Regions from separate parts of the Stenotrophomonas sp. TWI819 genome, predicted to be linked through region 2. Evidence: predicted binding sites of a transcription regulator. Region 2 holds the regulator's gene; each other region holds the start of a gene.
What was found. Region 2 encodes FliA, which starts transcription of late flagellar genes. Its sites were predicted from a motif close to TAAAGTTTNNCNNNCNNNGGCCGATAA; they were not measured.
Positions count from the first base shown of each region.

Region 1: the regulator FliA is predicted to act here: its motif matches at 1,734-1,760, upstream of ABE463_RS10985 (GGDEF domain-containing protein).
Region 3: the regulator FliA is predicted to act here: its motif matches at 1,656-1,682, upstream of ABE463_RS00995 (methyl-accepting chemotaxis protein).

Region 1 is NZ_JBDJKY010000006.1:296,408-299,680, forward strand. Features, by position in the region: gene ABE463_RS10980 (YchJ family metal-binding protein) at 1-370, shown strand, start outside; gene ABE463_RS10985 (GGDEF domain-containing protein) at 349-1,656, opposite strand; gene egtB (ergothioneine biosynthesis protein EgtB) at 1,828-3,114, shown strand; gene egtD (L-histidine N(alpha)-methyltransferase) at 3,111-3,273, shown strand, end outside.
Region 2 is NZ_JBDJKY010000008.1:29,728-33,000, forward strand. Features, by position in the region: gene flhF (flagellar biosynthesis protein FlhF) at 1-227, shown strand, start outside; gene ABE463_RS12225 (MinD/ParA family protein) at 214-1,101, shown strand; gene ABE463_RS12230 (RNA polymerase sigma factor FliA) at 1,098-1,844, shown strand; gene cheY (chemotaxis response regulator CheY) at 1,861-2,253, shown strand; gene ABE463_RS12240 (protein phosphatase CheZ) at 2,253-2,867, shown strand; gene ABE463_RS12245 (chemotaxis protein CheA) at 2,873-3,273, shown strand, end outside.
Region 3 is NZ_JBDJKY010000001.1:207,773-211,045, forward strand. Features, by position in the region: gene ABE463_RS00980 (alkene reductase) at 1-161, opposite strand, end outside; gene ABE463_RS00985 (TetR/AcrR family transcriptional regulator) at 340-912, shown strand; gene ABE463_RS00990 (hypothetical protein) at 927-1,523, opposite strand; gene ABE463_RS00995 (methyl-accepting chemotaxis protein) at 1,725-3,273, shown strand, end outside.

The DNA.
Region 1 (3,273 bases), on a different contig from region 2:
TCCCTGCGGCCGCCCGCTGGCCTACGCCGCCTGCTGCGGCCTTTACCATGCCGGCACCCCCGCGCCGGATGCCGAAGCGCTGATGCGCTCGCGCTACAGCGCCTACGTGCGGCACCTGGCCGACTACCTGCTGGCCAGCTGGCACCCGTCCACGCGCCCGGCCGAGCTCTCGCTGGCCGAAGCACCCGGCCAGCGCACCCGGTGGCTCGGGCTGACGATCCACGCCCACACCCGCTCAGATCCCGACCACGCCCAGGTGCGCTTCACCGCGCGCTACAAGGTCGGCGGCGGCAGTGCGGTGAAAATGCTGGAACACAGCCGCTTCGTCCGCGAAGACGGCCGCTGGTTCTATCTCGACGCGTTGCCCTGAGCCAGTGCGGTCGCGCGCACCGGCACGGTGCCCTGCTGGCCAAGTGCACGCACACAGTTGCGGCCGGCGTCCTTGGCCGCATACAGCGCCTGGTCGGCGGCCTTGATCACCGCCTGTGGACTGTCCGCCACCCGGCTGTCGGCCACACCGATGCTCACCGTCACCTGCACCACCGCGCCGTTGCCACCACGCCCACGTTGCAGCTGCCCCACCGCATCGTCGCGGCTGCGTGCGGCGCGGTCGCGCAGATGCATCCGCACCCCCTCGATCGTCGCGCGGACCTCTTCCACGGCCGCCACGCAGGCCGGGGCAGGGCGATCCAGGAACACCAGCGCGAATTCCTCACCGCCATAGCGGAACGCGCGGCCACCCCCGCCTACCTCGGCCAGTCGCGCGGCCACCAGCTTGAGCACGTCATCGCCGGCATCGTGGCCGTGGGTATCGTTGAAACGCTTGAAATGATCCACGTCCACCATCGCGATGGTGTAGGTGGCGCCCACGCGCTGCAGATATTCATTGAACGCGCGACGCCCGGGCAGGCCGGTGAGCTCATCGCGGAAGGCCATGTGGAATGCCTCCTGCAACATCGCCGAGACGATCAGCAGCAGCGCCATGCAGCTCACCGCCGGCAGCAGCGCCGGCGAGACGAACACCCGCGGCAGCAGCCACCACAGGCAGAGCAGGGCGATCAGCAGGGCGGTGTGCAGCGGGCGGGGGCGTCGCCAGGCCTGGACAGCCAAGGCCACCGTCGTAATGAGAAACAGCAGCGCCGGGAGTTGGGCCAGCGCATTCCAGTCGCTGGGCAGCCAGGCCAGGTGGCGATCGGATAGCAGCGCCTGCATGCCGTCGGGAACCTGCGTGGCCAACAGCAGGAAGATGCCCAGGGCCGTCCCGCTGACCACACCGCGCAGCAACAGGTCCTGGCGCAGCCGTCCGCGTTCGGGCCACAGCCCATGCAGCAGGAACAGCAGTGGCAGCCACCACGACACAGCATGGAAGATCAGCGGGGTCTGTGCCGAAACAACGCCATCGCGCAGGAACGTGCCGACCACACCATGCAGCAGGCAGAACGCCAAGGCGATGGCCAGCATCAGGCACAGCGCCCGGACGCGGTTGTAGATCAGCGCCAGGCCGACACCCAGGCAGGCCAGCACCATCGGCAGCAGGCGATGCACCGAACTGCCGGCTTCCGCCGCGGGGGTGGCGGCCCACAATCCCAGCGCCACCAGTACTGCAGGCAGCACGAACAGATAGTGACTGGGCTGGCGTAGCAGATGCGTCCGCAAGAGGGGGTCCACGTGGTGGCCGGCGCGCCGTGGCTGCAGCGTGCAAACCGGACTACACAGGCGATGGGTCTTCCCCGGTAGCGGCCTGCGCGTATTCAACTTGAGCCATGTCACCGAATCGATGCGGTGCCATGACGTGGCACTCACCCCGCCTGGTCGATCCTCACCGCAATGAATACCGCCGTCGCTGCCGCACTACCGCACACTGCCGCCCCGCCATCGCCGCTGGCCGTCCGCTACGCCACCGTGCGTGCACGCACGCTCGCGCTGGCTGCACCGCTCAGTGCCGAAGATGCCATGGTCCAGAGCATGCCCGACGCCAGCCCGGCGAAATGGCACCTGGCCCATACCACGTGGTTCTTCGAGCGCTTCGTGCTGGCGACCCGCCCCGGCTACGCCCCGATCGATGCGGACTGGCACTACCTGTTCAACAGCTACTACCAGAGCATTGGCCCGGCCCATGCACGCCCACAGCGCGGCCTGCTCTCGCGCCCCACGCTGGACGAGGTGCTGCACTTCCGCGCGGAGATCGATCAGCGTGTGCTCGCCGCACTGCAGGCCGGCAATCTGAGCGAGCAGGCCCAGCATCAGCTTCTGCTCGGCCTGCACCATGAGCAGCAGCACCAGGAATTGCTGTTGACCGACATCAAGCACGCGTTCTGGTCCAATCCACTGCAACCGGCGTACCGCACCGATCTCCCGGCAAGCCCGGCGCGTGCGCTGCCGCTGCAGTGGCGCAGCAGCCCGGAACGGATCGTGGAGATCGGCGCACCGGTGTGGCCCACCCAGTCGACGTTTGCGTATGACAACGAATCGCCGGTGCACCGCGCGCTGGTCCCGGCGCATGCGCTGGCCAACCGCCCGGTCAACAACGAGGAGTACCGTCAGTTCGTGCAGGCCGGCGGCTATCGCGAGCCGCGCTGGTGGATGAGCGAAGGCTGGACGCTGTGCCAGGAACAGCAGTGGCAGCACCCGCTGTACTGGGATGACGCGCTGGAGCGCGAGTTCACTCTGGGCGGCTGGCGCGCGCTCGATCCGCATGCACCGGTCTGCCACCTGAGCTATTTCGAAGCCGACGCCTACGCGCGTTGGTGCGACGCCCGCCTGCCCACGGAGTTCGAATGGGAAGCGGCGACGGCGGGCCGCGCCCTGCGTGGCCGCTTTGCCGATGCCGATCAGCTGCACCCGGGCGGCGCGGAGGAAGAGGGGGACATCGTCCAGTTGTTCGGCGATGTGTGGGAATGGACCAGCAGCGCCTACGGGCCCTATCCCGGCTTCCGTACCTTCCCGGGCAACCTGGGCGAGTACAACGGCAAGTTCATGTGTGGGCAGTGGGTGTTGCGCGGCGGAAGTTGTGCGACCCCGGCAGATCACCTGCGCGCCAGCTACCGCAACTTCTTCGCCCCGTCGGCCCGGTGGCAGTTCGCCGGCCTGCGCCTGGCCCGGGACGTCGCATGAGCTCGGTCCGTGATGCGCTGGATGCACTGACCGATCTGCAGCCCGATCGTGACCGGATCACCGCCGACATCCTGCGCGGGCTCTCGTCCACGCCGAGGCAGCTGCCGTCCAAGTATTTCTACGATGCTCACGGCTCGGCCCTGTTCGAGCAGATCACCC
Region 2 (3,273 bases):
ACCCCCAGGGCGTGGTGCTGAGCAAGCTGGATGAGACCGGCCGCTTCGGTACCGCCCTGTCGGTGGCCGTCGACCACCGCCTGCCGATCACCTGGATCACCGATGGCCAGGACGTTCCTGAAGACCTGCACCGTGCCAGCGCGGCCAATCTTGTACTTCGCCTTGAAGATTTGCGCCGCGCGGCCGATATGCCCTGCAACCCGGAGTTGAACCATGCCGTCGCGTGAGTACGCCAAGCTGACCCAGACCTTCCCGTTGTCGGCTACCCGAAGCCAGCCGCTGGGCCCGGTCCGCACCATCGCCGTCACCGGCGGCAAGGGCGGCGTGGGCAAAACGAACGTTTCGGCCAATCTGGCCGTGGCGCTTGCCAGCATGGGCAAACGTACCCTGCTGCTGGATGCCGACCTGGCCCTGGCCAACGTCGATGTGATCCTGGGCCTGAAGCCGACCGTGACCCTGGCCGACCTGGTCGCCGGGCGCTGCACGCTGGAGGAGGTCATCATCGAAGGTCCCGGCGGCGTGCTGGTGGTGCCGGCCGCCTCGGGCCGCCGCAACATGGCCGAGCTGCAGCAGGCCGAGCACATCGGCCTGGTCAACGTGTTCTCCGAGCTGGAGCGCGAACTGGACATCATGGTCGTGGACACGGCCGCGGGCATCACCGACGGCGTGCTGACCTTCTGCCAGGCCGCCCAGGACACCGTGGTGGTGGTCTGCGACGAACCGGCCTCGATCACCGATGCCTACGCCCTGATCAAAGTCCTCTCGCGCGAACGCGGCGTGGACCGCATCCAGGTGGTCGCCAACATGGTGCGCGACCCGAATGAAGGCCGGGTGCTGTACGAAAAGCTGACCCGCGTCTGCGAGAAGTTCCTGGCCGATGTGTCGCTCAACTACCTCGGCTGTGTGCCGCAGGACGACTGGTTGCGCCTGTCGGTCCAGCGCCAGCAGCCGGTGGTGAAGGCCTACCCGTCCAGTCCGTCGGCGCTGGCCTTGACCGAGATCGCACGCCGTACCGCACGCTGGCAGGCCCCGACCGAGCCGCGGGGTGGCGTCGAGTTCTTCCTGGAACGCATCCTCAAGCAACGCGGGGTGACCGCATGAAAGGCGCCGCACAATACAAAGAGGTCCAGCGGGTCGCCGCGAACGAGTGCATTGCCCAGCACTCGGACCTGGTCCGCCGCATCGCCCACCATCTGGCGGCACGTCTGCCCGCCAGCGTGGAGGTCGACGACCTGATCCAGGCCGGCATGATGGGTCTGATCGAAGCGTCGCGCAGCTATGACGCCGACCAGGGCGCCTCGTTCGAGACCTATGCCTCGATCCGCATCCGTGGCTCGATGATCGATGAGATCCGCCGTGGCGACTGGGTGCCTCGCTCGGTCCATCGCCGGGCCCGCGACGCCGCCGCCACCATCCGCCGGCTCGAACAGAGCACCGGACGCGCCGCCAGCGCCACGGAAGTGGCGGCCGCGATGGACATGCCGCTGCCGGACTACCTGCGCCTGATGGAAGATGCCTCGCGCGGCCAGGTGCTGAGCCTGGAATCACGGATCGAGGACCAGGGCGAGCTGGACACCGTCGCCCAGGGCGGCCCGACCCCGCAGCAGGTGCTGGAGCGCGGTGAGTTCGGGCGTGAGCTGGGCAACGCGATCGGGCTGCTGCCCGAGCGCGAACAGCTGGTCCTGTCGCTGTACTACGAGCAGGAACTGAACCTGAAAGAGATCGGCGCCGTGTTGGGCGTCAGCGAATCGCGCGTGTGCCAGATCCATGGCCAGGCCGTGCTGCGCCTGCGTGGCCGACTGAAAATCTTCGAGGCGGCCGACGCCGGCCTCGAGAACCATTAAGACCGAGGAAAGAGCTTTGGACAAGAACATGCGTATCCTGATCGTCGACGATTTTTCGACCATGCGTCGTATCGTCAAGAACCTGCTGGGCGATCTGGGCTTCACCAACACGGCCGAAGCCGAGGACGGGCATGCCGCGCTGATGCTGTTGCAGAGCCAGCCGTTCGATTTCGTGGTCACCGACTGGAACATGCCGGTGATGACGGGCATCGACCTGCTCAAGGCCATCCGCGCCGACGCCAAGCTCAAGACGCTGCCGGTGTTGATGGTGACCGCTGAAGCCAAGCGCGAGCAGATCATCGAAGCGGCCCAGAACGGCGTCAACGGCTACATCATCAAGCCGTTCACCGCCCAGACCCTGGAAGAAAAGCTCGGCAAGATCTTCGAGCGTCTGGCGGCGAGCGCCTGATGGAAACCCTGAGCGACAAATCAGCGCTGGTGCAGCGCCTGCAGGATGCACTGGCCGCGCTGGAATCGGGTGACGAAGCCGCGTGGCGTCAGGAAATCGACGCACTCGCCGCGCTGCGTACCCAGCCGATGATGGCCGGGTTGAACCGGCTCGCCCGCGAACTTGGCCAGGCACTGGGCGAGCTGCCCAGCCTGCCCAGCGAAGCCGGCGAACTGGACGATGCCTGCGCACGCCTTGACCATGTGGTGGCGATGACCGAACAGGCCACCCACCGCACCCTGGACCTGGCCGAAGAATGCCGCACGCTCACCGAGCAGCTGCGCGCCAATGGCTTGACGGCCGACCAGGACCAGCAGCTGGACCGCATCCGCCACAACCTGACCGAGATCGCGCTCACCCAGAGCTATCAGGATCTCACCGGGCAGATCATCCGCCGCGTGGTGGGCATCGTGCGTCGCGTGCATGAGGGCTTCAGTGCCCTGGGCCTGCCGCCGCAGGACGACACCGCGCACAAGCGTGACAACGGCCTGGCCGGCCCGGCCGTGACCGGTCTGGACCGCCACCAGGTTTCACAGGTCGACGCTGACGACCTGCTCTCCGATTTGGGACTTTAACGATCATGAGTGCTGTTCCAGACGATATCGCTGCCGACTTCATCCTCGAGGCCCAGGAGATCCTGGATCGCCTCGGCGAACAGCTGGTGTCGCTGGAGCAGGCGCCCCAGGACAGTGACCAGCTCAACGCCGTGTTCCGCGGGTTCCACACGCTCAAGGGCGGCGCGGGCTTCCTCGGCATCCAGGCGATGGTGGAGCTGTGCCACGCCGCCGAGGAAACCCTGGGCATGGCACGCTCGGGCCAGGCCACGCTGCAGGCCCATCACTTCGATGCGGCCCAGCAGTCGCTGGATTACCTGCAGTCGATGCTGGATTCGGTCTCGGCCGGCACCGAGCCGGGCTATGCCCCGCCGGAACTGATCGCGCAGTTCGACGTGAACGGCCCGGCCACCCCGGCGGCTGCCAC
Region 3 (3,273 bases), on a different contig from region 2:
ATCAGGCCGGCCGAGGCGCGCTGGGCGTAGTAGGTGGCGGCGAGCGGACTGGGCACCAGGTCGGCACCGGCGCGGTTGCGCGTCAGCGGGGCCATCACGATGCGGTTGGCCAGGGTCAACGGGCCAAGGGAGTAAGGCTGGAAGAGTGTCGAGGTCGTCATGGTGGGTGCGGGGTCGTGATCGTTGAGAGGTGGCGCGGGCGGGCCGGCAGTGGCGTCGTCCGGGAATGCGGCAATGATGATGACCGTAATCTTAGATGTCAACAGTTTGATGATGGTGGTCATCTATCCGTGGTAAGCTGCGCGCCTAAAGAGGCAGAGCGTCAAGAGACAACCCGTCATGAAAGTCACCAAGGCACAGGCGCAGGCCAACCGGGCGCACATCGTCGAGACCGCCTCCACGCTCTTCAGGGAGCGGGGCTACGACGGCGTGGGGGTGGCAGATCTCATGGCGGCCGCCGGCTTTACTCACGGTGGCTTTTACAAGCACTTCGGGTCCAAGGCCGACCTGATGGCCGAGGCTTCCGCCTGCGGTCTGGCGCAGTCTGCCGATGCCGCGGCAGGCATGGAGCTGGCAGATTTTCTGAGCTATTACATTTCGCGCGAGCACCGGGACAACCCGGGACAGGGCTGCACGATGGCCGCGCTGTGCGCCGACGCCGCGCGGCAGCCAGCATCGGTCAAGGCGGCCTTTGCCGCCGGTATTGATGCGCAGGTGGACCGTCCCGCTCTCGACGATGCTCAGCCAGGCGTGGACGTCAGCCCGGACGGACGTGCGCGCAGGATCGCCTTGATGGCCATGGCCGTAGGCGCGGTAGTGTTGTCCAGGTCCTGCCCGGACGATGCGCCGCTGGCCGATGAGATTCTCGACATTTGCCGCGCGGACGTCCTGGCGCGATTGGCGGCCCGATAATCAACCCGACGCCATCAACGGCAGCGGTTGAGATCGCGGTTGACGAGGTCGACATTGCCCGGAGCGAGCTGCTGGATGCTGGACATCCAGGCGCCTGGCATTCCCTCTGATGGTTTCCCAAGGATGACCATCGTGCCGCCCGGCTGGCTGACGATGGTCGTCTGCTCCTGGTGCACCGGCACGCTGCGCCGATAGGCGGAGAGCGGCAGCTTCGCATAGCGGGCCTCAAGCAACGCCTGCAATGCCGCGTGCGTGTCCGGCCGGTAGGGGGCCATGAACATCAAGGCGACGGGTTTGCCAGAGTCCTTGAGTGTGGTCAGGCTGGAGGCGGTCATCGGCACGTTGCCGATCCGGCACACACCCTCGTGACTGAGGATCATCGACGAAACTGTCGCCGGGCTGCAGTGATCGTCCATGTTCTCCTGCAACTGGCGTGGCAGTGCGTTGAACGCGGCGATGCTCTTTCCGCCAGCGAGTTCGGCAGCCACGGGGCATTCGGGCAGGGTCGAGTCGACGGCGGTGGCCTTGTCGGCGGCGCCTTCGCTGGCCGCACAAGCGGTGGCAAGAGCACACATCAGTGCCGACGCCAGTAGAGCGGGGGAGTGCTTCATCCGTGAATCCATCCGGTAGACGAGGTTTTGGGGCGGGCAGAAGAGTAACGCATAGGCGGAGGGGCGGGTCTGTGGTGGCCGCCACATCGATCCGCCACGATCAGCACAGTGAATACGTATGTTGTTATCGATTAAAGATATTGACATTGCCGCCGAAACTGGAATGAAGGCCGGTCATCGGCGAATTCACAGAGCTCTGCAATGGACTACTTCCGCAACCTCAATGTCGGCGCAAAACTGGCCGCCGGCTTTGGTCTCATCCTTGTCCTTCTGATCGCATCGTCCTCGCTTGCGCTGTACCAGGCCGACAAGATCGGCCGGCAGGTGGATGTGATGGAACAGAACAGCAAGAAAGTGCAGCTGTTGTATGCCCTGCGTCGTGACAATTTCGAGAATGAGCGCAATGTTCGTGACCTGATCCTCAACGGTACCGACAACGGCGAGGCGATCCTCGCCGATATCGCCAGCACGCGTGCCGACTACGCCAAGAGCAGTGAGGCCCTCGATGCGATGCCGCACGATGCGTCGGGCACGGCGGCCAAGCAGGTGATCAAGGACGCACGCGCCGCGGCGCTGCCGATCCACAACCAGATCATCGAACTGGCCAAGGCCAACGAGGATGATGCCGCCAAAAGCCTGCTCTACGGCGAGGCGCTGCCGTTGATGCAGGCGCGGTCCACCAGCCTGCAGAACGCGGTGGAGCTGCAGGTGAAGCGCAATGCCGATGGGGCCGCCGCGATCGATACCGCCATCGCCACGTCGCGGACGCTGATGATCGTTTTCTCGCTGGTGGCGCTGCTCTGCGGCGGCTTGCTGGCCTGGCTGACCGCGCGCAGCCTGACCGGGCCGCTGCGCCGGGCCATGTCGGTCTCCAGTGCGATCGCCGAAGGGCGCTTCGATACCCCGATTGGCAGGGCCGGCCGCGACGAAACCGGGCAGCTGCTGTCCAGCATGGACGCCATGGCCCATCGCCTGCGCGCATTCTCTGCGGCGCAGCAGGAGATGGCGCAGCGCCACGATAAGGGCGAGCTCGACTTCCGCATCGACGAGACCGCGTTCCCGGGCGATTTCGGGCGCATCGCCGCCGGCACCAATGCGGTGGTGGGCAGCAACATCGCGCTGACCCAGCGCCTGGTCGATGTGATGCAGCACTACGCGGTTGGCGATCTTCGCGATGACATGGAAGCGCTGCCCGGGGACAAGGCGCGCTTTACCGAGGCGATGGCGGTCACCAAGCGCAACCTGTCGGCCATCAATGCGCAGATCCGCATGCTGGGCTCGGCGGCGGCCGCGGGCGACTTCAGCGTGCGCGGCGACGAAGCCGCGTTCGAACATGAGTTCAAGGCGATGATCGAGCGCTTGAACCTGATGATGCATGTCAGCGACGAGAACCTGCGCAAGCTGTCCGCACTGCTGAAGGCGATCGCTGCCGGTGACCTCACCGCGCGCATGGACGGTGAGTTCCAAGGGGTGTTCGCGCAGATGCGTGACGATGCCAACAGCACCGTCGGCCAGCTGACCACGATCATCGGCAGCATCCAGGTTGCCGCGGGCAGCATCAACACCGCGGCCGTGGAGATCGCCAGCGGCAACAACGATCTCTCCCGGCGGACGGAACAGCAGGCCGCCAATCTGGAGGAGACCGCAGCGTCCATGGAGGAACTGACCTCGACCGTGCGCCAGAACGCCGAGCACGCACGTCAGGCCAATCAGCTGGCCATCAGCGCTGGCGGCGTCGCCTCCGACGGTG